Regions from separate parts of the Allocatenococcus thiocycli genome, predicted to be linked through region 4. Evidence: predicted binding sites of a transcription regulator. Region 4 holds the regulator's gene; each other region holds the start of a gene.
What was found. Region 4 encodes CRP, which controls carbon source genes, mostly activating them, when cyclic AMP is high. Its sites were predicted from a motif close to TGTGANNNNNNTCACA; they were not measured.
Positions count from the first base shown of each region.

Region 1 (5,778 bases), on a different contig from region 4:
GAGCATTTGTCTGTTGCCAACGGTATTGAACACAGCAATGCACACGATGCCATGGCTGACGTTATCGCAACGATCGAGATGGCGAAGAAAGTTAAAGCTGCTCAGCCTAAATTGTTTGATTACTTCTTCTCCATGCGTCAAAAACGTAAGCTGAATGAATTGGTTGATATCGTTAATATGACGCCTTTGATGCACGTTTCTGGAATGTTAGGACGCGAGTGTCAGTACACAAGCTGGATTGTGCCTGTTGCATGGCATCCGACGAACAACAACGCGGTTATCACGATTGATTTAGCCAAAGATCCGCAACCTATCCTAGAGCTGTCTGCGGAAGAGCTGCACGAAAGGTTGTACACCAAGCGAGAAGATCTCGGTGATTTACTGCCTGTACCAGTTAAACTTGTTCACTTGAATAAGTGCCCTATTCTGGCACCAGCGAAAACACTGACGGCTGAAAACGCGGAGTCTATCGGCATTGACCGTCAACAATGCTTGAACAATCTGGCTCTGTTGCGTCAGCACCCAGAGATTCGAGAAAAGCTGATCAGCCTGTTTTCTGTTGAGCGCACATTTGAAAAAAGTGATGATGTGGATACTCAACTGTACGATGGCTTTTTCTCTCCAGCGGATCGCGCAGCGATGGATATTATTCGCGAGACCGACCCGAATAATCTGGCCGCTCTGGATATTGAGTTCGATGACAAGCGCATTAAACCACTGTTGTTCCGTTACCGTGCTCGAAACTTCCCTGGCACGCTAGACGAACAGGAACAAAGACGTTGGGCACAGCACTGCCGTGAAGTGTTTGAAAGCCAAATCGAAGAGTATATGCTGAATTTAGAAAACTTAGTTCACGAACATGAAAGTGACGAAAAGAAAATAGCACTATTAAAATCCGTTTATCGTTACGTAGAGAGCCTCGCCTCTTAATTTCTTACTTTTACAAGGGCACCGTCAGGTGCGCTTGTCGTTTTTATATGCTGCCCAAATGATAAAAGATCGATTATTACAACTGACCCAATTGCTCGTTTCCCTCTTTCTCATCATGGGAGCACTTGGGATCGGAGTTACTATTCAAAGATTTACTGACACTTCCGTCCCAGGCAGTGTTATCGGCATGATCCTGTTATTCCTTTCTATGGCAACCGGGATTGTCAAAGTAGAGTGGGTAAAGACTGGCGCAACTCTGTTTATTCGCTACATGATCTTATTGTTCGTTCCAGTTAGTGTTGGCCTGATGGATCACTTCGACATGCTTTTCGCCAACGCACTACCTATTCTTGCAAGTGCGGTCGGCGGCACCTTAATTGTGCTGGTGAGTCTCGCATGGCTGTTGGATTATTTGCTAAAGGAGAAACACTAATATGTGGATTTTACTCACTATTGTTGTTTTCCTTGTTGCACGTCAGATTGCGATTAAAGCGAACCATCCAATTGTTAACCCACTGCTTATTTGTATTGCGGTCATTATTCCGTTGTTGACCTACTTGAACGTGCCGTTTGACACTTATTACGCCGACAACGAAGTGTTTAGTTTCCTGCTACAACCAGCCGTTGTGGCGCTAGCTTACCCGTTATATGAGCAGCTTCCTCAGATCAGAGCAAACTGGCGCATCATTACCTTCGCTTGTGTTTTGGGTAGTGTGATGTCGATGATGACGGCAACTCTCATCGCCGTTGCGTTTCACACCGAGTTAAGTTTGATCGCGAGCTTGGTTGGTAAATCAGTGACCACCCCTATTGCGATGGAAATCTCCAGCCACCTTGGTGGTGAAGCGGCAGTTGCGGCGATTTTAGTTCTTCTAGTTGGCTTGTTGGGTGCGATTGTGGCTTACCCTATCTACAACCTGATTGGGATCAAGCATCCTATTGCCCGAGGTTTAACCATGGGTACGGTGTCCCACGCACTGGGTACCGCGACGTGTGTTGAGAAACAACCAGCAGACGCGGCGTTCTCGTCTTTGGCGTTAGTGCTTTGCGGCATTATTACGTCGGTTCTGGCTCCGAGCTTTTTTGCTCTGGCTGTCTGGTTATATCAATAAGAATCAAGTTTTCGGCCTGCCTATCATCTGGGCAGGTCTTCACCTATTCTCTCCAAGTCTCCCTCGATAGATTGAAATCCGTTCGCAACCTTACCTCTTGGACATGTAATAGAGCGACGATCAAAGCCTCATTACTTGGCGATATGTGTATGAGTTAATATAGTTAAGAGATCGACGTAACATTCAGCGCCTGTGCAATCGAATACATGTGTGACTTCACTCTAATTATGTAACGTGAATTTTAATTGCATTACTTTGCGTGATCTAAAGCACAGAACATTTTCCCACTTTGCATAGAATAACTGTCCATGCAATAACAAGGATTCAACATGAAAAGTCGCATTGAACAAGCGCTAGCAAGCGCACCTGAAGCACTTTCAAACCAACTTGCTCCTATCGTTTTAGCCGACGATTTTGATGCTACTCTTTCAGCACAGCAGTTTGAGCAGTTACTGTCTGCTACCGCTCTATCTGACAAAGAGCTGCGTGTTGCTCTGCTTCCTTTTGCCGCTGCTTATTCTTACGCGCCTATTTCTGAGTTTTATGTTGGTGCCATTGTTCGCGGACTTTCTGGCCGTCTCTACTTCGGCGCAAACATGGAGTTCCTTGGCGTTCAACTTGGCCAAACAGTTCACGCAGAACAATCTGCAATCAGCCACGCCTGGATGAAGGGTGAACGCGGTGTTAAAGACATCACGATTAACTTTAGCCCTTGTGGCCACTGTCGTCAGTTCATGAACGAGCTGTCTACAGCGAAAGACTTAAAAGTCCAATTGCCAGAGCGTGAAGAAAAATCATTACATGAATATCTGCCTGAAGCATTTGGCCCGGCCGATTTGGGTATCAAATCTGGCTTAATGGCAGAAGTTAAGCATCAGTTCGAATGTGATGAGAACGATGCGTTGATTCAAAAAGCCGTCGATGCGATGAACATGAGCCATGCTCCTTACACCAATAACCTGAGTGGACTGGCGTTAGAGCTTGCTGATGGTCGCGTTTTCCAAGGCGCTTACGCAGAGAATGCGGCGTTTAACCCGAGCCTTCCTCCTCTTCAAGTTGCTTTGATTCAGGTACTACTGGCGGGTGAAACCTTTGATAACATCAAAGCAGCCGCTTTAGTGGAAAATTCAGAAGGTAAGATCAGTCATCTTGCTGATACGCAATCAACGTTAGAAGCGTTGAATCCCGACATTCCACTAAGTTTCGTTAACGTGTAATTTACATAATGATGTCGATGAAAGCTCTACATGATGTAGAGCTTTTTTATTAGCAAAAAACCATACGCAAACGTTTGCTTTACGATAAAAATTCAGTATGATCCCCTGCAAATTCTGTCTCATCACTTTATTTTGTAAGGGAACGATATGTTCGGTACTGCAACCAGCGCAAACGCTACTCGTGTATTACTTTTAGGCTCTGGCGAACTTGGTAAAGAAGTCGCGATTGAATGCCAACGACTAGGTCTGGAAGTCATCGCGTGTGACCGTTATGCGGATGCACCGGCGATGCAAGTCGCTCACCGCAGCTACGTGCTTGATATGTTGGATGGTCAAGCATTACAAGAAATCATCAATAAAGAGCAACCTGCTTATGTTGTTCCTGAAATTGAAGCTATCGCGACCGATAAACTGGTTGAGTTAGAAGAAAAAGGTCTGAATGTCGTTCCAACAGCAAAAGCGACTAAGCTTACAATGAATCGTGAAGGTATTCGTCGTTTAGCTGCTGAAGAGCTTGAGCTTACTACCTCCCCTTACCGATTTGCAGACAACTTCAACGATTTCAAAGCCGCTGTTGAATTTGTTGGTATCCCTTGTGTAGTTAAGCCAGTGATGAGCTCATCTGGTAAAGGCCAGAGTGTCATTAAATCAGAAGCTGATATTGAAAAAGCATGGAACTACGCTCAAGAAGGTGGCCGCACTGGTGCTGGTCGTGTCATTGTTGAAGGCTTCATTGACTTTGATTACGAGATCACCCTACTAACCGTACGTGCGGTTGACGGCGTACACTTCTGCGCACCAATCGGTCACCGTCAAGAAGATGGTGACTACCGCGAATCTTGGCAGCCTCAAGCGATGTCAGAAGAAGCCATCAAAGCAGCGGAATACACTGCGGAAAAAGTAGTGAATGCACTTGGCGGCTACGGAATTTTTGGTGTTGAGTTGTTTGTGAAGGGCGATAAAGTCATCTTCAACGAAGTTTCTCCTCGTCCACATGACACAGGTATGGTTACGCTGATTTCTCAAGAAATGTCTGAGTTTGCACTGCACGTGCGCGCATTTACCGGTATGCCGATCAACCAGATCGTTCAATATGGTCCTTCTGCATCAGCGGTGATTCTTGGTCAAGGTACGTCAACAAACATTCGTTTTGACAATGTGTCTGAAGCACTGGCACAACCACAGACTCAAGTTCGCCTATTTGGTAAGCCAGAAATCGGCGGTCGCCGCCGCTTAGGTGTTGTTCTTACTCGTCGAAATAGTACAGAAGAGTCCGTTCAAGATGCGGTAGCAAATGCATCGAAGGTAAACATCGTTTACTAAGCCATCTTTTATTAACAAAAAAGCGCAGCTATTAAATAGCTGCGCTTTTTTGTCTTTTCGTACACGTAGTCAGTCACTTACGCTGTTCGAAATCACTGAGCTTCAATCAAATACACTTCTTCAGAAAAACGACTTAAGCCTTGCTTAGCAATTTTCGGGTGATTCTCATCTGCTTCGTCCACGTTGAGACAAGTCACGTTGTAACCCGAGAATAACTGTTCGATTTCATTCACTGGTACGCTAAATGGAGGTCCCGCCATTTCTTGCTGAGGGTAATTGAGTGTCACAAGCAGAATACGGCCACCCGGTTTAAGTAGCTGTTTCAAACGCTCGGCGTACTCTTGTCTCATCTCCTGTGGCAGCGCAACCAAAGCCGCTCGGTCATAAATGATATCGACTTGAGAAACCGGTGCCGTGAAAAAATCTCCGGTATAAATAGAAAGCTCATCAAACTGATACAACTCATGCATACCACTTAATGGCGTAACAGTTGGAGTATAAAAGTGCTCTGCAAAGAAAGCGCGTACTGCAATTTGGCTTAATTCAACGCCATTCACTTCATCATGTTTGGTCGCCAACCACACAAGATCTTCAGACTTACCGCAAAGCGGAACCAACACAGTGTCTTCGCGCTTAGGGTTGGTGTGGTGCCAATGCTGAGGCAGTAATGGATTTACATCTTCCAAATGGAATCCGATTTTATTGCTGGCCCACTTATTGTGCCAAAATTCTGGGTCTCTCATTTTACTTTCTACTTATCGGCTGAATTACGTTTTGTGGAGTAAGACTAATGATTTTTTCGAATTTGTCTATGCCGTTCATCTTTCGTTAATCCTCAAATGCTACGATGCAATCACGATATACGAAATGATACTGACGTTTAATTAACAGAATAATGAAAATATAAATAGTGATCTAACGCATAATTCCACTGTAAACATGAGAGTTAACCTTGGAATGTTTCAAAAGATCCCCATTTATTAATAACAACCTGATTTGCAAATCTTAGCGACTTCTTTGTCCCCATTTTCTAAGTGCAAGCAAGTTAAGGAGAGTGAATGAGCTTATTTTTACGTACAGCAGCATTGATGCTTTTGGTACTAAGCCGTGCACCTGCAATTGCCGCAATGCCTATTGCGCCAACAACGAGTGAACAGAATCGTTCTGCAAGTCAAAACGAGGTTTGTTCAAAACTC
Region 1 is NZ_CAKLCK010000030.1:112,915-118,692, forward strand. It holds gene sbcB (exodeoxyribonuclease I) at 1-930, shown strand, start outside; gene L9Q40_RS12310 (CidA/LrgA family protein) at 989-1,363, shown strand; gene L9Q40_RS12315 (LrgB family protein) at 1,365-2,042, shown strand; gene cdd (cytidine deaminase) at 2,372-3,259, shown strand; gene purT (formate-dependent phosphoribosylglycinamide formyltransferase) at 3,407-4,582, shown strand; gene L9Q40_RS12330 (thiopurine S-methyltransferase) at 4,675-5,325, opposite strand; gene L9Q40_RS12335 (nucleotidyltransferase family protein) at 5,641-5,778, shown strand, end outside.
Region 1: a site for CRP is predicted at 2,252-2,267, ahead of cdd (cytidine deaminase). Genes of this name have one in related genera too.

Region 2 (5,778 bases), on a different contig from region 4:
TTTGATTGCACTGCGTAGTGCTTTTGCCGCTTCTTCCCACTGCTCTTCACTGCGAGCGTGGATAACAGCCAGAGGCTTATCACTATCAGCGACCTCACCCAAACGGATGAACTCATCAAAACCAACCGCGTAGTCGATTTCATCCGTTGCAACACGGCGACCACCGCCCATCGCAACCACAGCCATACCGATAGCACGTGTGTCCATCGCAGAGACAATGCCTGTTTCCGTCGCATACACTGGCTTGATGATTTCTGCTTTTTCTAGGTAGTTTTCGTAGTTTTCTACGAAGTCTGCTGGGCCGCCTAGACCTGCAACCATCTTGCCGAAGCATTCTGCCGCTTTACCGTTGTCGAGCACTTCCATCAGTTTCGCACGTGCGTCATCTGTATTTTCTGCCAGCTTACCAAGCACCAACATTTCCGCACACGACGCCATTGTGACTTCAAGCAGACGTGGGTTTCGGTATTCACCAGTCAGGAAACGAACCGCTTCACGCACTTCAACCGCATTACCGGCTGAAGACGCTAGAACCTGGTTCATGTCTGTCAGAATTGCTGTTGTTTTTGTGCCAGCGCCATTTGCTACCGCAACGATAGATTTGGCTAGCTCTTCTGATGCTTCATAAGTTGGCATGAATGCGCCCGAGCCGACTTTTACGTCCATCACTAGAGATTCCAAGCCCGCAGCCAATTTCTTAGACAGAATCGATGCCGTAATTAGGGAAATGTTATCAACGGTAGCCGTGATATCTCGGGTTGCGTACACGCGCTTATCTGCCGGAGCGAGATCGCCCGTTTGGCCGATAATGGCAACGCCAGCGTCTTTCGTCACTTGACCAAATACGTCGTTAGTTGGCGTGATGTTGTAGCCTGGGATTGACTCTAATTTATCGAGTGTACCGCCAGTATGACCAAGGCCACGACCAGAGATCATTGGTACGAAACCACCACACGCCGCCACCATTGGGCCAAGCATGAGAGAGGTCACATCACCCACGCCACCTGTAGAGTGCTTATCGACAATAGGGCCGCCAAAGTTCATGTGGCTCCAGTCGATAACCATACCTGAATCGCGCATTGCACAAGTAAGGGCAATACGCTCATCCATGGTCATTTCATTGAAGAAAATAGTCATAGCAAATGCCGCGATCTGACCTTCAGATACTGTGTTATTTGCTACGCCTTGAATAAAGAAGTTGATTTCGTCAGCAGAAAGAACTTCGCCGTCACGTTTTTTACGAATGATTTCTTGCGGTAAATACATTAGTGCCTCCCAAGCTCGATGAAAGCTGTGGTTAAAGTAGGACAGAGGTAAAACAGAGGGCGATGTTCCACCACCCTAAATTTAAAACAGACGTTAAGTTTTTATTCGTCATCCCCTAAATAGTTGGCGTTGCAGCTAGGCGACAAGTAAGTTCAGCCCTATGAGCATAGGTTTTCTATGTGATTAGGGCGGCCGGCGCTCCGGTGAACTTACACAGTCAACAACGCTGCAGCGTCAAATATGACGGGTATGTTAGTACGCTGTTGGATCAGCCGTTTCGTCTGTTACTTCTAATGTATTTAACAGGTTAGTTAGCAGGCTTGACGCACCGAAACGGTAGTGACGAGCATCAACCCAGTTATCACCTAAAATTTCATCTGCCATTGCTAGGTAAGCCGCTGCATCTTCTGCAGTACGCACACCACCAGCAGGTTTGAAACCAACTGTTTCTGCTACACCCATATCACGAATTACTTCTAGCATCATTCGAGCGTATTCTGGTGTTGCGTTCACAGGCACTTTACCTGTTGAAGTTTTAATAAAGTCTGCACCCGCTTCGATACAGATTTGTGAAGCTTTTTTGATTAGCGCTTCTTCCTTTAGTTCACCCGTTTCGATGATTACTTTAAGAAGAATGTCACCACAAGCTTCTTTACATTGCTTAACCAGTTCAAAGCCCACTTTCTCATCGCCCGCCATTAGTGCACGGTATGGGAACACTACGTCAACTTCGTCTGCACCGTAAGCTACCGCTGCTTTAGTTTCAGCAACTGCGATCTCGATGTCGTCGTTTCCGTGTGGGAAGTTAGTCACAGTCGCAATGCGAACCTCTGGTGTGCCTTGCTCACGAAGTGTCTTCTTAGCAATAGGAATAAAGCGAGGGTAAATACAGATTGCAGCCGTGTTGCCTACTGCTGTTTTCGCGTCATGACATAGTGAGATCACTTTTGCATCAGTGTCGTCATCATTCAGCGTAGTTAGATCCATAAGTTTTAGTGCACGTAGTGCTGCTGCTTTTAAATCGCTCATTTCTATCTCCGATCAATATTCAAAAAATTCACTACTCAGCCTTACATCGCAACTCTAACTATAATCAACGAGTTGAGATTGTGTAAAAAATGACTCAGCAGTCTATTTATGAACGGACTTGGTTCCATGAAGACTCGGCATATACAGCGAAAATTTCTTATGCCAATTGCTATCCTTGTCACCGCACAGTACCAATTTGGCCTATGGCACAACAATCTATGATTGCGGTGTCTTTACTATCATATCTCTCCAACAAAATGCCGTTGAGATCTAATATTTCAGGGTAATTCATTTACCCATCGATTAGGTTGTATCCACCTTGTGATGTCTACATTATAGATATTCATCGCAAAACTGTAGCACCAAATAGAGCGCAAACGGTTTGTATCTCAAAATTTCCAGGTTTCTATTCTCTAGTCCGTCAGTTAAGACCCCTTACATTTGACGCACTAAAAGTTTTCAGCCCTGAAAACGAAAAAAGCCCCGCAGCAATTTCTTGCTACAGGGCATGATTTAATATGGCGTCTATATATTAAAAACCAGTTCTAAATTACAGAGCTGCTAGGCTTAAGCAGAAGCCTGCTATTGTCGCTGCCATTAGGTTAGACAACGTACCAGCTAGTACTGCTTTAACACCCATGCGAGCGATATCTGGACGACGGCTTGGCGCTAGACCACCCAGACCACCTAGTAGGATCGCGATAGAAGAAAGGTTCGCGAAGCCACACAGTGCAAATGAGATGATAGCCGTAGTCTTCTCAGACATTACTTCACCAGTTGCTGCGATTACTTGAGCGTTTTCACCGATGTAAGGCGTGAAGTTCAAGTATGCAACGAATTCGTTCACTACAATTTTCTGACCGATGAAAGAACCAGCAGTTACTGCTTCAGCCCATGGAACACCGATTAGGAATGCTAGTGGAGAGAACGCGTAACCCAGGATTAGCTCAAGAGTCAGCTCAGGCATACCGAACCAACCACCGATGCCGCCTAGCATACCGTTAACAAGAGCAATCAGACCTACGAATGCGATTAGCATTGCACCTACGTTTAGTGCTAGTTGTAGACCAGAAGCTGCACCGCCCGCTGCCGCGTCGATTACGTTAACAGGTTTGTCGTCACCGCCGTCCATTGCCTCTTCGATACTTTCATGAGGCTGATCAGTTTCAGGGTGAAGAATTTTAGCGAATAGTAGACCACCAGGTGCTGCCATGAATGATGCTGCAACTAGGTATTCTAGAGGTACACCCATTGATGCGTAGCCCGCTAGTACACCACCAGCAACAGAAGCTAGACCACCACACATTACCGCGAATAGCTCTGATTGAGTCATTTTTGGAACAAATGGGCGAACAACTAGCGGTGCTTCAGTCTGACCTACGAAAATGTTAGCTGCTGCTGACATTGATTCTGCACGAGAAGTACCAAGCGCTTTCTGTAGTGCACCACCAAGAATCTTGATAACCCATTGCATAACGCCAATGTAGTACAGAACTGAGATCAGAGCAGAGAAGAAGATCAGTGTAGGAAGAACACGGAATGCGAAGATGAAACCACCGCCACCGAATACTTCGAACATCTTGTTAGAAACAAGACCACCGAACAGGAATGATGAACCATCGTTACCGTAGTTGATAACGTTAGATACACCACTAGAGAAACCGTTTAGTAGATCACGGCCCCAAGGTACATAAAGAACAAATGCACCTAATGCGAATTGGATAGCGAATGCACCACCCACAGTTCTAAAGTTGATAGCTTTGCGGTTAGATGAGAATGCTAGTGCGATAGCAAGTAGCACAACCATACCAACCAGGCTCATAAACAGGCTCATAGTTTATGACTTCCTTATAAGTTATTTATTGGCGTGTAACAAAATGGAGCTATAAAAGCGGGGCAATTATACTCATGCATCATCAATTAAAGTAATGCCGCCCTCACACTTTCCCATAAGATTCATTATTGATTCACCAATCTTTGTGATAGAACTCACAATAAAAAGGAAAACGTTTTCGAATCTAAACAGTTTCTTTGAATTCTATTCACATATTGAGAAGGCAAAATTGCTATTTTTCCACAGTTGCGACGCAATCGATTGCTTTTCTCCTCTACGCAACTCTACGAGCACATTTAATACATGAATGAGTTTCGCCGGGTGGTTGGGCTGCCCCTGATATCCAAGTATAGGCATATCTGGAGCGTCTGTTTCGATAAGTAGGTTTTCTAGGGCTAATTTTTGAATTGCGTCGCGGGTTTTTTGGGCTCGTGGGTAGGTAATAGTACCCCCTACACCGATGAAAAAACCTAATCTGACCCACTCCATCGCTTGCTGATAGCTACCAGCAAAAGCATGTGCGACACCGCCTTTAGGTAGCTTCGCCGCTTTGACCATTTGAATAAGTCGATTGTGCGCTTTTCGGCTATGTAAAATGACCGGAAGGTCGAAACGTCTGGCGAGCTCAAATTGAGTTTCAAGCACCTTTTCTTGCAACTGAGGATCGACGTCAATAGCAAAATCTAATCCGCACTCGCCTATTGCAACACACTGTGGCGGCTTTTGTTTGAGATAATGCTCCAGCTTAGCAAGGTGCTGCTCAAAGTTCTCTTCAAGAAAATACGGATGGAACCCGAGCGCATAGTATAAGTGTGAGTATTTCTCGGCTAAGGTTTGAATGCGTGACCAGTTTGAAGGTCCGACTGAGGGTATCAGGATTCGTCTCACCCCTTGTTCTTGAGCAAGAGCTAGGTTGTGCTCAAAATCATCCTGAAACACGTCAAAATCAAAATGACAGTGCGTATCAAAGAGCTTCATCTTGTGACTTTCTATTGCTCTCGGCAGATTTCGGTGCTGCGTTTGGCTCCTCACTCTGATGAGCTGGATCTTTTCTATAAGGCACACAGCTGCGTTTTTGATCCGGCGTGAGCCCCATCTCTTTGCACCAATCGTCGTAGCGCTTAATGCCTCTTTTCAACCAATTCATTTTTACTCCGCTATCTCTAATCACTTATTTACTTTAATGGATATCGTCCAATCCACATCATTTCTGCTGATATAAAAACGCCCTTGACTAAGTCTATAGCCAAGGGCGTTTTAAAATCCAGTCGCGGTGTAAGCGAGCTTCAGTTAACGTCGATTAGTGCTCACGAGTCGCACGGAAGTCAACATCCGGGAAGCGCTCTTTCGCTAGGTTCAGGTTAACCATTGTCGGCGCGATGTACGTTAAGTTGTCACCACCATCAAGTGCTAAGTTGCTCTGATTCTTACGTTGGAACTCATCCAGTTTCTTCGCGTCACCACACTCAACCCAACGAGCCGTTGCCACGTTTACGCCTTCGTAGATTGCTTCTACGTTGTATTCAGATTTCAGACGAGCCACAACCACATCAAACTGAAGCACACCAACCGCACCAACGATCAGATCGTTGTTTTGCAGTGGACGGAACACCTGCACTGCCCCCTCTTCAGACAACTGAACCAAACCT
Region 2 is NZ_CAKLCK010000045.1:30,738-36,515, reverse strand. It holds gene deoA (thymidine phosphorylase) at 1-1,266, opposite strand, end outside; gene deoC (deoxyribose-phosphate aldolase) at 1,519-2,295, opposite strand; gene L9Q40_RS18600 (NupC/NupG family nucleoside CNT transporter) at 2,846-4,129, opposite strand; gene L9Q40_RS18595 (TatD family hydrolase) at 4,334-5,107, opposite strand; gene L9Q40_RS18590 (DUF5363 family protein) at 5,094-5,276, opposite strand; gene prfC (peptide chain release factor 3) at 5,430-5,778, opposite strand, start outside.
Region 2: a site for CRP is predicted at 4,274-4,289, ahead of L9Q40_RS18600 (NupC/NupG family nucleoside CNT transporter). Genes of this name have one in related genera too.

Region 3 (5,778 bases), on a different contig from region 4:
ATTACCATTTCTTTGTTTTTATATGCTCTTAGGTAGTGCTCGTCGTTCTTGTCCAGAATATACAGTGTACCTGGTTTGATTGGATAGGTTTCACCACCTACCACTTCAATCTCGCCTTCACCACTCATACAGAAAACTGACTCTAAGTGGTTTTTGTAGTGGATGTGCGTTTCCGTACCTTCGTAGATAGTTGTGATATGGAAAGAGAAGCCCATCTTGTCGTCTTTCAACAACATACGGACACTTTCCCAAGTATCTGAAACTACACGTCGCTCACTGTTGCGACACTCTTCGAGTGTTCTAACGATCATTATTAATTTTCCTTATTAAGATGCTTGTTTGAAGTGTTTTGCAGCGATAGTTTCTACGGCATTTTCAAAAATGCTTAGTCCTTGATCGAGCTCTGATTCGCTGATAGTTAAAGGACAGAAGAATTTAACCACTTCGTCGTCTGGACCAGCAGTCTCGATGACCATACCGCTGTCAAAACACGATTTAGCAATTTCTGATGCCAGGTCACCACTGTTACACTCGATACCAACCATCATGCCACGACCTTTCTGCTTCACGAACATTTGTGGGAATCGACGTACACAACGCTCAATAACGCTGCTTACACGCTCTGAACACTGCTTGATGTGCGTTTCAAAGTCTTCGTTAGCCCAGTAGATTTCCAGCGCTTTAGCGGCAGTAATAAATGCGTGGTTGTTGCCACGGAATGTACCGTTGTGCTCACCTGGTTTCCATTGGTCAAGCTCTGGTTTCAGAAGCACAACCGCCATTGGTAAACCGTAACCACCAATAGATTTCGACAAGGTTACGATATCTGGCTGAATGCCTGCTGGCTCAAAACTAAAGAACGTACCCGTACGTCCACAACCAGCCTGAATATCATCGACAATCATAAGAATGTCGTTTGCTTTACAAATTTTGCTTAGACGTTGTAACCACTCGTTTGAAGCGACATTCAAGCCACCCTCACCCTGTACTGTTTCAAGAAGTACAGCGGCAGGCTTGTCCATGCCCGCTGAGTTGTCGTTAAGCATGGTTTCGAATAGAGCCAAACCATCCACGCCTGCGTAACCTTCGAAAGGAATACGAGACACGTTGTGAAGGCTAGAACCATTGCCTTGTCTATGATGCTGGTTACCCGTTGCCGCCAATGCGCCTGCTGTACAGCCGTGGAAACCATTGGTGAAAGCGACGATGCTGCTGCGGCCCGTTACTTTTTTAGCCAGCTTAAGTGCTGCCTCAACGGCGTTAGTACCAGTAGGCCCAGTGAACTGAACTTTGTAGTCCAATTTTCTTGGCTTAAGAATGTAGTTGTCCAGCGCTTCAAGAAACGTTGCTTTCGCTTCTGAGTGCATGTCTAGACCATGTGTAATACCGTCCATTTCAATGTACTCAAGTAATGCTTGCTTAAGTACAGGGTTGTTATGGCCGTAATTTAGAGATCCCGCTCCAGCAAGGAAGTCTAAATAGCGTTCGCCCTGTTCTGTTTCCAGCCAGCAGCCTTTCGCTTTACGAAATACGACTGGAAAGTTGTTTGAATATGAGCGTACGTTGGATTCCTGCTTTTTGAAAATATCCATGATAAGACCGTTTTTTAATTCCTATAGTTAGAGGATTATTTTAGGGGAATTCGATACAAGTACTCTGTATCGTGTTTGCCTTTAAAGTGGGCTTCTTCATCCAAAAATGTGCTTACTTGGCCAGAATTGCCGTTCATCGCATCTAACTTTTTGAATAATGCCCAAGAGGCTTTGTTGTCTTCCGTGATAGTCGTTTCTACCATTTTCACGCTACTCAGACCTTCTCTGGTAAGAAGTTCTTTTAACATGCGAAACGCTAAACCGTGACCTCTGTAACGAGGTGAAACTGCAACCTGCCAGACAAATAACACTTCTGGTTCATCTGGTTTCTGATAGCCCGATATGAAACCGGCGATATCTTTATTGCTTTCAACCAGAATACTGGTTTTACTAAAATGTGTTGACTGAAGGAAATTGCAATAAGAAGAATTCATATCTAACGGTGGACAGTCTGCAATTAAGCTGTAGATGTCGTCACCATCAGAGATCTTAGGTTCACGAAAAATCCATTTGTTTCTTGTTTCCTCTTCAATTTCTGGATAGAGGACCCAAGGTGCTGATGTGATCATGTGAAAATTCATATCCTTTGAGGTCTAATTAATTTCGCTATTATTATGGGCATCTCTCGCCACCAAAAATCAAATATTCGTGGATTATAACCGCATTTATGTGACTTAAATCACACTTTATGGCTAATTAACCATATATTAAAATATTTGATTTCTAATCTTCTCCGGAAGCTGTTAATAGCGCGGAGAAGCATAAATTAGCAAATATAATTTTGCACATGCCCTACTTTTCGAGAGAACATAAAGCCTGCCAATGAATTAAGGCGTGCTTTTTGACCCCTTCAACGCAAAAAAGCAATCAAACTCATTTCTTGCTGAGCAATTAATCCAAGATTTCAAACAATTTCCCTAACGAATGCATCTCAACTCTGACCTCCACACCAGTCATTCGGCATCTAAACATTTGACCTCTAAATTTAAGGTCAGGGTGATAGATCTTAAAAACTGGTTGAGATGTAGACACAATATCTACATGAAAATGTCTCATAAACTTCAAAATTAATTTACGCTTGGGTTAAGGGCCAAACAAAAGGCAAAATAAACACATTAACACTATGTTTTTAAAGAACATAATAACCCAAAGCGCGTTACTAGCAATAAGCTCAATACAGTTGGAGCAAAAATCACATTTTCACCTAGTTCGTTGATATTTTTTCAAAAATTAATTAGAGTACAAAACGTTAGATGCAAAAAAGGACGATTACATGGACCCCATACTGGAAGTTAAGGGACTTTATAAAGTGTTTGGTGAAAACCCAGAGCGTGCTTTCTCACTCATCGACAAAGGTGTCGATAAAGACAATATCTTTGAGCAGACTGGTTTAACTGTCGGTGTAAACGATGTTTCTCTTTCCATCAACGAAGGCGAGATTTTCGTAATCATGGGTCTTTCTGGCTCAGGTAAATCCACTCTTGTCCGCCTTCTAAATAGATTGATTGAACCAACCAGAGGGAGTGTCTACCTAAAAGGTGAAGATATCGCCCACATCTCTGAAGACGAACTAAGAGAAGTCCGTCGTAATAACATCTCAATGGTTTTCCAAAGCTTCGCACTGATGCCACATATGACGGTGATTGAAAACGCCGCCTTTGGTCTTGAGCTGTCCGGAGTTAATGTAGAGAAAAGACGAGCCAGCGCTCTGTCTGCGCTAGAGCGCGTAGGGTTAGATACTTACGCTGAGTCATTTCCGGATGAACTGTCAGGCGGTATGAAGCAACGTGTAGGCTTAGCAAGAGCACTTGCCTGTGACCCTGACATTCTTCTGATGGACGAAGCATTCTCTGCCCTCGACCCGCTTATTCGAACTGAAATGCAAGACGAGCTTATCCGTTTACAGAATGACGATAAGCGAACAATCGTGTTCATTTCTCACGATCTTGACGAAGCGATGCGAATCGGTGACAGAATTGCGATCATGCAAAATGGTGCGGTTGTTCAAGTTGGTACACCGGATGAAATCCTTCACAACCCCGCTAACGACTATGTAGAAGCCTTCTTCCGCGGCGTAAACATAGCCAGTGTTTTGACGGTTAAAGATATCGCTCGTAAAAAGCCAGCAGCCGTGTTTAAAAAATCGGATAACGACGGTCCGGGATCTGCAATGCAGATACTCATGGACCATGATCGTGAATACGGTATTGTCATCGACAAATCCAGCCGCTACTCCGGCATTGTTTCGCTCGAGTCATTACGCTCAGCGCACAAAGAAAATCGCTCCTTAGCCAGCGCACAGTTAGAGAACGATGTCACCCTCCAACCACACCAGTCGATTAACGATATTTTAGGCGTGGTTGCTGACGTTCCTTATGCTGTACCCGTTGTCGATGAACAAGGGACTTACTTTGGCGTTGTGACGAAATCACGTCTTCTGCAAACACTAGACAAGGAGTAAGGCAATGTCATCAGAAGAAACAAATAACGATCCGTGGGCTCAGCCAGCTCCTGCGCAAGATGATCCCTGGGGTCAAACCTCGGACGCAGCCACCAGCAATGACTGGCTCAGCTCAGAAACAGTTGAACATGCACCTTTTGATATCATGCACCCATTTAAGGAACCAGTACTTCCCCTCGATGACTGGGTAGAAACAGGGTTAAACTGGTTAGTGGATCACGGCCGTCCGGTTTTTCAGGCGATTCGAGTTCCAATCGACTTTATTCTGACCTCATTTGAAACCACACTTGTGTCAACGCCAGCACCAATTATGGTACTGGTTCTGTTTCTACTCGCGTGGCAATTCTCAAACTTCAAACTGGGCGTCTCGACCGCGCTATCCCTCATTTTCATTGGATTGATTGGCGCATGGTCTCAAGCGATGACCACACTGTCACTGGTCTTAACAGCCGTGTTTTTCTGTCTGTTGATCGGGCTACCTTTAGGGATATGGCTTGCAAGAAGTGACACCGCGGCAAAATTTGTCAGGCCGATCTTAGATGCCATGCAAACGACACCTGCGTTCGTTTATCTGGTACCTATCGTTATGCTGTTTGGTATCGGTAATGTTCCTGGTGTTGTGGTTACGATTATTTTCGCACTTCCGCCCGTTGTTCGTTTGACCATTCTGGGTATTCAACAAGTACCAGAAGAACTGATCGAAGCTGGTCATTCGTTCGGCGCAAGCAAAAAACAAATGCTTTATCGCATCCAATTACCTTTGGCACTCCCAACCATCATGGCGGGTGTAAACCAAACTCTGATGCTTTCGCTCTCTATGGTGGTTATCGCCTCCATGATCGCTGTCGGAGGCTTGGGCCAAATGGTACTACGTGGTATCGGGCGACTTGATATGGGCCTCGCAGCCGTTGGTGGTATCGGGATCGTAATCCTTGCGATTCTTTTGGACCGAATCACTCAGGTATTAGGCGTAAACGCAGGTAATACCAAACTGCGCTGGTATCACACGGGTCCTGTTTCATACCTGTTAAAACTGAAAACGAACCAAGACGACGAAAAACTTAGGAGAAAAACGAATGAATAGTTCATGGAAGACAACCCTTTCTATTGGGGCACTAAGTACCATTGCTTTTTCGACAAGTGGTATTGCAGCCGATCTACCAGGTGAAGGTGTGACTGTTCAACCAGTACAGTCAACCGTAGCAGAAGAGACGTTTCAAACATTAATCGTAAATCGTGCGTTGGAAGAACTTGGCTACGACGTTCAGCCAACCAAAGAAGTAGACTACAATGTTGGCTACACTTCCATTGCTAAAGGCGACGCGACGTTTCTAGCCGTTGGCTGGTTCCCTCTTCACGCCGACAAATACACCATGTCTGGTGGTGACGACAAGTTCTATCGCAAAGGCCAGTACGTTAGCGGCGCGGCCCAAGGCTACTTGATCGACAAGAAAACCGCAGAGAAATATGGCATTACCAATATTGGCCAATTGAAAGATCCAAAACTGGCGAAACTGTTTGATGCCAACGGTGACGGTAAAGCCGATTTAACTGGCTGTAACCCAGGTTGGGGTTGTGAAATGGTGGTTGAACACCAGATGGATGCTTTCAAACTTCGTGACACCGTCACGCATAACCAAGGTAACTATGCCGCGATCATCGCAGACACCATTTCCCGCTACAAGAAAGGCGACCCAATCCTTTACTACACGTGGACGCCATACT
Region 3 is NZ_CAKLCK010000051.1:159,485-165,262, reverse strand. It holds gene L9Q40_RS21530 (ectoine synthase) at 1-311, opposite strand, end outside; gene ectB (diaminobutyrate--2-oxoglutarate transaminase) at 327-1,592, opposite strand; gene ectA (diaminobutyrate acetyltransferase) at 1,628-2,161, opposite strand; gene proV (glycine betaine/L-proline ABC transporter ATP-binding protein ProV) at 2,866-4,053, shown strand; gene proW (glycine betaine/L-proline ABC transporter permease ProW) at 4,058-5,137, shown strand; gene proX (glycine betaine/L-proline ABC transporter substrate-binding protein ProX) at 5,130-5,778, shown strand, end outside.
Region 3: a site for CRP is predicted at 2,261-2,276, ahead of ectA (diaminobutyrate acetyltransferase). Genes of this name have one in related genera too.

Region 4 (5,778 bases):
TGATGCACTTTCGTGGCTGTAGCGGGAAGCCAAACAAAAAAGCCCGCGCTTATCACTCAGGAGAAGTGACAGACGCTCGCTTTTTCCTTGAACATCTTGAAAAGCAATTTCCGGACAACCCTAAAGTCGCCATTGGTATTTCCTTAGGGGGGAACATGCTGGCAAACTACTTAGCGCAATATCCAGATAACCCGATATTGAAAGCGGCAACGATTGTGTCTGCTCCTCTCGACTTAGCGGCTTGCGCTAACCGCATTGAACAGGGTTTTTCCAAGGTTTACCGCCGCTATTTGCTTTCATCTTTAAAACGGAACGCCTTACAAAAGCACACGTTACTCCATGGTGAGCTGGCGCTCTCTTACAATTCAATCAAGCGTGTCACGCGCTTACAAGAGTTCGACGATTTGATCACCGCCCCTCTGCATGGGTTTAAAGATGCTCAGGACTATTACACCCAATGCTCTGGGTTGAGCAAGTTACAACAAATAAAATTGCCGACGCTGATCATTCACGCTAAGGATGACCCATTTATGACTGATGAGGTTATCCCTAAGTTTGTACTGCCCGCCAATATTGACTATCGCCTGTATGAGCACGGCGGCCATGTTGGTTTTATCTCAGGGTCTGCATTAAAGCCGAAGTTTTGGCTCGAAGAAGCGTTGCCATCCTATTACGAGAGTATCGCTGCGGATCACCTTTCTGCTGTATCGAAACGTAAGACACAGTAGACTTGGAGAAGTTGGCCTTTAGAACTGATTTTTTGCTGAAAAGGTCAACAAATCCTACCCATTCGTCATAAAATTTTGAGGTATTTATGATCATTCCTTGGCAAGACATTGCGCCAGAAACACTGGAAAACCTGATTCGTGAATTTGTTCTGCGTGAAGGGACAGATTACGGCACGCTGGAAGTATCTCTGCAAGATAAGATCGACCAAGTTAAATTACAGCTAGAGAAAGGCGAAGCGGTTATCGTGTATTCCGAACTGCATGAAACGGTGGATATTCAATTAAAAGCAAAGTACTAGGTTCTTTTCCCCAAGCCCTTCACACTTTACCGTACCCCACCCGATGACAAGCCGTTGTTACGTGCTATAGTGGACCATCACTTGTGCAGTAGATGCCTGCTGCACTTAAAGGAAAGTAATTTTCGACAAGGTTTGTCATGTCAGCTAAACACCCAATTATTGCAGTTACCGGCTCATCCGGAGCCGGCACGACCACTACATCTGAAGCCTTCCGTAAGATGTTCAATATGATGAACGTCAAACCAGCCTGGGTTGAAGGTGACAGCTTCCATCGCTTTACTCGCCCGGAAATGGATATCGAAATTCGTAAAGCGCGCGAGCAAGGCAGACACATCAGCTACTTTGGTCCTCAGGCCAATGACTTTCCTGGCTTGGAAAAGTTTTTCCGCCAATATGGCGAAGAAGGTACTGGCAGCATACGTCGCTATCTGCACACCTTTGATGAAGCAGTACCGTATAACCAGATGCCAGGCACTTTCACCCCGTGGCAAGACCTACCAGACAACAGCGACGTACTCTTCTATGAAGGGCTGCATGGTGGCGTGGTCGATGGTGAAGTGAATGTATCGCAACATGTCGATTTTCTGATTGGCATGGTACCGATTGTGAACTTGGAATGGATCCAAAAATTCGTCCGGGATACGCGTGACCGCGGCCACTCAAGAGAGGCCGTCATGGACTCCATCGTACGCTCGATGGATGACTATCTGAATTACATTACTCCGCAGTTTTCACGTACTCATATCAACTTTCAGCGCGTGCCAACCGTGGATACATCGAACCCACTCAACGCGAAAGGCATCCCGAGTCTGGATGAAAGTTTTGTGGTCATTCGACTACGTGGGATCAAGAATGTCGACTTCCCTTACCTGTTGGCCATGATTGACGGCTCGTTTATGTCACGTCACAACACGATAGTCGTGCCGGGCGGTAAGATGAGTTTTGCAATGGAGCTGATCGTGAGGCCTATCCTACAACAACTGATAGAAACAGGAAAAATTGGCTAAAAATCTCGCTTTCGGAGTGTTTACTTTTCATACCGTGATCATGTGCACAGTTTTGCGTACAAAATAGCAACCATGGCACGATTAAAATCAAGAAATCATCCTAGAAAAAGGATACTATTTCTTACCGAAACACAAGATAGCTTGCAGCATATAAAAAGTGCTCTTATTCTAGTAAGCCTGATTCAGGCTTAGCTAAAATATGGATAGCGCAAGCGTACCCTGCAGAGGAAGTGAGATATTATGGTTCTAGGTAAACCTCAAACCGACCCGACATTAGAGTGGTTTCTTTCACACTGTCACATTCATAAGTACCCTTCAAAGAGCACGCTGATTCACGCAGGTGAAAAAGCTGAAACCTTGTACTACATCGTTAAAGGTTCTGTTGCGGTTCTTATCAAAGACGAAGAAGGTAAGGAAATGATCCTTTCTTACCTAAACCAAGGAGACTTTATTGGTGAACTTGGTCTATTCGAGGAAGACCAAGAGCGCACAGCTTGGGTTCGAGCTAAATCTCCTTGCGAAGTTGCTGAGATTTCTTTCAAGAAATTCCGTCAGCTTATCCAAGTAAACCCAGACATCCTAATGCGTCTTTCTGCGCAGATGGCTCGTCGCCTTCAAGTAACCAGCCAAAAAGTGGGTGACCTAGCGTTCCTAGACGTAACTGGTCGTATCGCTCAGACGCTTCTGAACCTTGCAAAACAACCAGACGCGATGACTCACCCAGATGGCATGCAAATCAAGATCACTCGTCAAGAAATCGGTCAAATCGTTGGCTGTTCTCGTGAGACAGTTGGTCGTATCTTGAAGATGCTAGAAGAGCAGAATCTAATCTCTGCGCACGGTAAAACTATCGTAGTTTACGGTACTCGTTAATCTAAGATTCGAGTAACGCAAATAAAGAATAAAGCCACCAATGGCAACATTGGTGGCTTTTTATTTAGGTTAGGAAAACGTATTGCTAGCCGAGAAGGCCTTAACCGTTAGTGCTCTCAAAGATTTTATCAGCCGAAGCTGCAACAAAACCCGGATAAAGCTCACCATTGTCCATTGGGTAGCGTTTCGCGAATTCGTAAAAACCACCCGGAATGATTTCAGAGCCTTCAGTAAAGTTAACCGGCACTTTATCTGCCATGGTTGAAGACTGCTCAAGCAAGACTTCAGGCGAGCCTTTCACTTCGCCACCCGACTCGTTAATCACAAATCCAGCTTGGCGTAAGTGATCGTTCACTTGCTTCACTTCATCATGCTGATTCAGTTGATTTACACTGACCGTGAAGTGGTTAGCGCCGTATCCATGAGCCGCCAGCCAGGACGCGTATTCACTCTCTTTTGCCAAAACCTGGTAATCTGCAAAACTGAGATCCCATAAGCGGCCGCCATGTAAAAATGCGCTATCTGCGAGTTTATCTGCATCCACTTGTGCTGCCAGTTTAGCAACAATCGCTTGTAGCTCTGGCGAACACTCTTCTACTTTAAGCTCACTGATGAACACTTTAGGCTGTTTTGGGTCTGGGTGCTCGTAGTGCTTAGCGACCAGCTTTTTGCTTTCAAATACATAGTCACCACACGCCTTGTAACCAATCGCTAGAAATGGCTTCGCCAGCGTCTCAATGCCAAGAGGCTCAACATTGAATGTGCGCAGTGCAATATGGTCGTTAATCAAAGGCTCATCTTCTTGAAGAAGTTGATGAACTTTAGCAGCAGAGGGGCAAAGACGCTGAATGTAGTCTTGCCATAAAGATTCAAATAACACATCAGGGGTCATAACGGCTCCTTGTTACGAGATGTAGGGTAAGAATGTTGGCGGCTCGTTCACAGCCAATACCAATCACAGTAAGTAAGAGAGCATAAATAACGTAGGAAAAACGTTTGAGAACAAGACAGAATTTTCGATAAGTAGTTACTCTACAATCAAAAATTCTAACGCAGTTATCGAGCGTTTTAACAAGTTAGAATGGTCAGTTATTTACTACGATTGGTATAACACTGTCCAGAATAATGAACGAGCAGCCTAACCTGTGATGAAGTATCAGTCAGTCGTACACTCATTTTTTAATTATTTTCATGCCGACCTCATTAAGACTCCATACTTTAATGATGCATCGGCAATCCGAGCCACGAAGTACCGTCGTGGCTCTATTGTTGAAACTTAAAGTTCTACACCTGGGCTCAATGTCGCAGGAAGCAGTGTTTCGCCACCTTCCATTGATGCCATTGGGTAAGCACAGTAGTCAGCCGCGTAGTATGCGCTTGGACGAAGGTTACCAGATGCACCAGGACCACCAAACGGCGCGTCACCACTTGCACCGGTCAACTGACGGTTGCGGTTTACGATACCAGCGCGGATGTGGTCGACAAAGTATTCCCACTCTTGGTCGTCGGTTGAAACCAAACCTGCTGAAAGACCAAAGCGAGTATCATTCGCCAGTTCCACTGCTTTTTCCAAGCCTTCGTAACGTACAACTTGCAGCAGTGGGCCGAAGTATTCTTCATCTGGCAACTCAGCGATATTAGTCACATCAATGATGCCCGGAGAAACAAACGCCGCTTCACCTGCTTTCGCTTCGATTAGGCTCTCTCCACCCAGTGACTGTAGGTTAGCTTGCGCATCAAGAATGAACTTCGCCGCCGCAACAGAAATTTGTGGTCCCATAAACGGTGCTGGTTCTGCAAATGGTTGGTCTACGCGAATCTTATTCGTCGCTTCAACCAATTTAGTAATCAATGCATCACCTTTTTCACCAAACGGTACGTACAGGCGACGAGCACAGGTACAACGCTGGCCAGCACTGATGAATGCAGATTGAATGATGGTGTAAACCGTTGCGTCTAGATCACCGTAGTTATCAGAGATAACCATTGGGTTGTTACCGCCCATTTCTAGCGCTAACATTTTGCCAGGTTGACCTGCAAATTGGCGGTGCAGAATGTGGCCAGTGTTTGCACTACCGGTAAATAGGACACCGTCGATGCCTTTCGCATCCGCTAGGGCAATACCAGTCTCTTTCGCGCCTTGAACCAGGTTAATCACACCTTTAGGCAGACCTGCTTCTTCCCACAGTTTCATCGCCAGCTCGCCAGTCCAAGGCGTTTGCTCTGATGGCTTGAATACAACTGTATTACCAGCTAAAAGAGCAGGAACAATGTGGCCGTTTGGCAGGTGACCTGGGAAGTTGTAAGGGCCAAATACCGCCATCACGCCCAAAGGACGGTGACGCAGAACGATTTGGTTACCCGCAGCTTCACGCGTTGCTTCACCAGTACGCTCATGGTAAGCGCGGATTGAAATTGCGATCTTACCTGCCATTGCTGCCGCTTCTGTGCGGGTTTCCCAAATTGGTTTACCCGTTTCTTTCGCGATCACTTCAGCAATTTTTTCGCTGTTTTCTTTCACTTTTTCTGCAAACGCCAGCACGATGGCTTCGCGCTCTGCAAATGGACGATTTTTCCAGTCAACAAAAGCAGCACGAGCCGCCGCTACAGCTTGGTTTACTTGCTCAGCCGTCGCACCTTTGCCGTGCCAAATCACTTCCTGATTGTATGGAGACAGTGACGTAAACTCTTCACCCTGACCCTGTACCCATTCACCTGCAATCCAATGTGTCATTGTTACTATCCTTAAATTCTGTCGTCTGTTACTGCGGTAGAAGGCGAACGAAGTCCCCTTCCTCGACTAAAAGTGCGTCGGCAAGTTCTGGTGCTAGTACAACACTCTGTGTTTCAGGGTCATACGCTGCTTTTGCT
Region 4 is NZ_CAKLCK010000007.1:4,847-10,624, forward strand. It holds gene L9Q40_RS03895 (hydrolase) at 1-728, shown strand, start outside; gene L9Q40_RS03900 (YheU family protein) at 815-1,027, shown strand; gene L9Q40_RS03905 (phosphoribulokinase) at 1,165-2,034, shown strand; gene crp (cAMP-activated global transcriptional regulator CRP) at 2,275-2,907, shown strand; gene L9Q40_RS03915 (DUF1338 domain-containing protein) at 3,008-3,799, opposite strand; gene astD (succinylglutamate-semialdehyde dehydrogenase) at 4,184-5,641, opposite strand; gene astA (arginine N-succinyltransferase) at 5,670-5,778, opposite strand, start outside.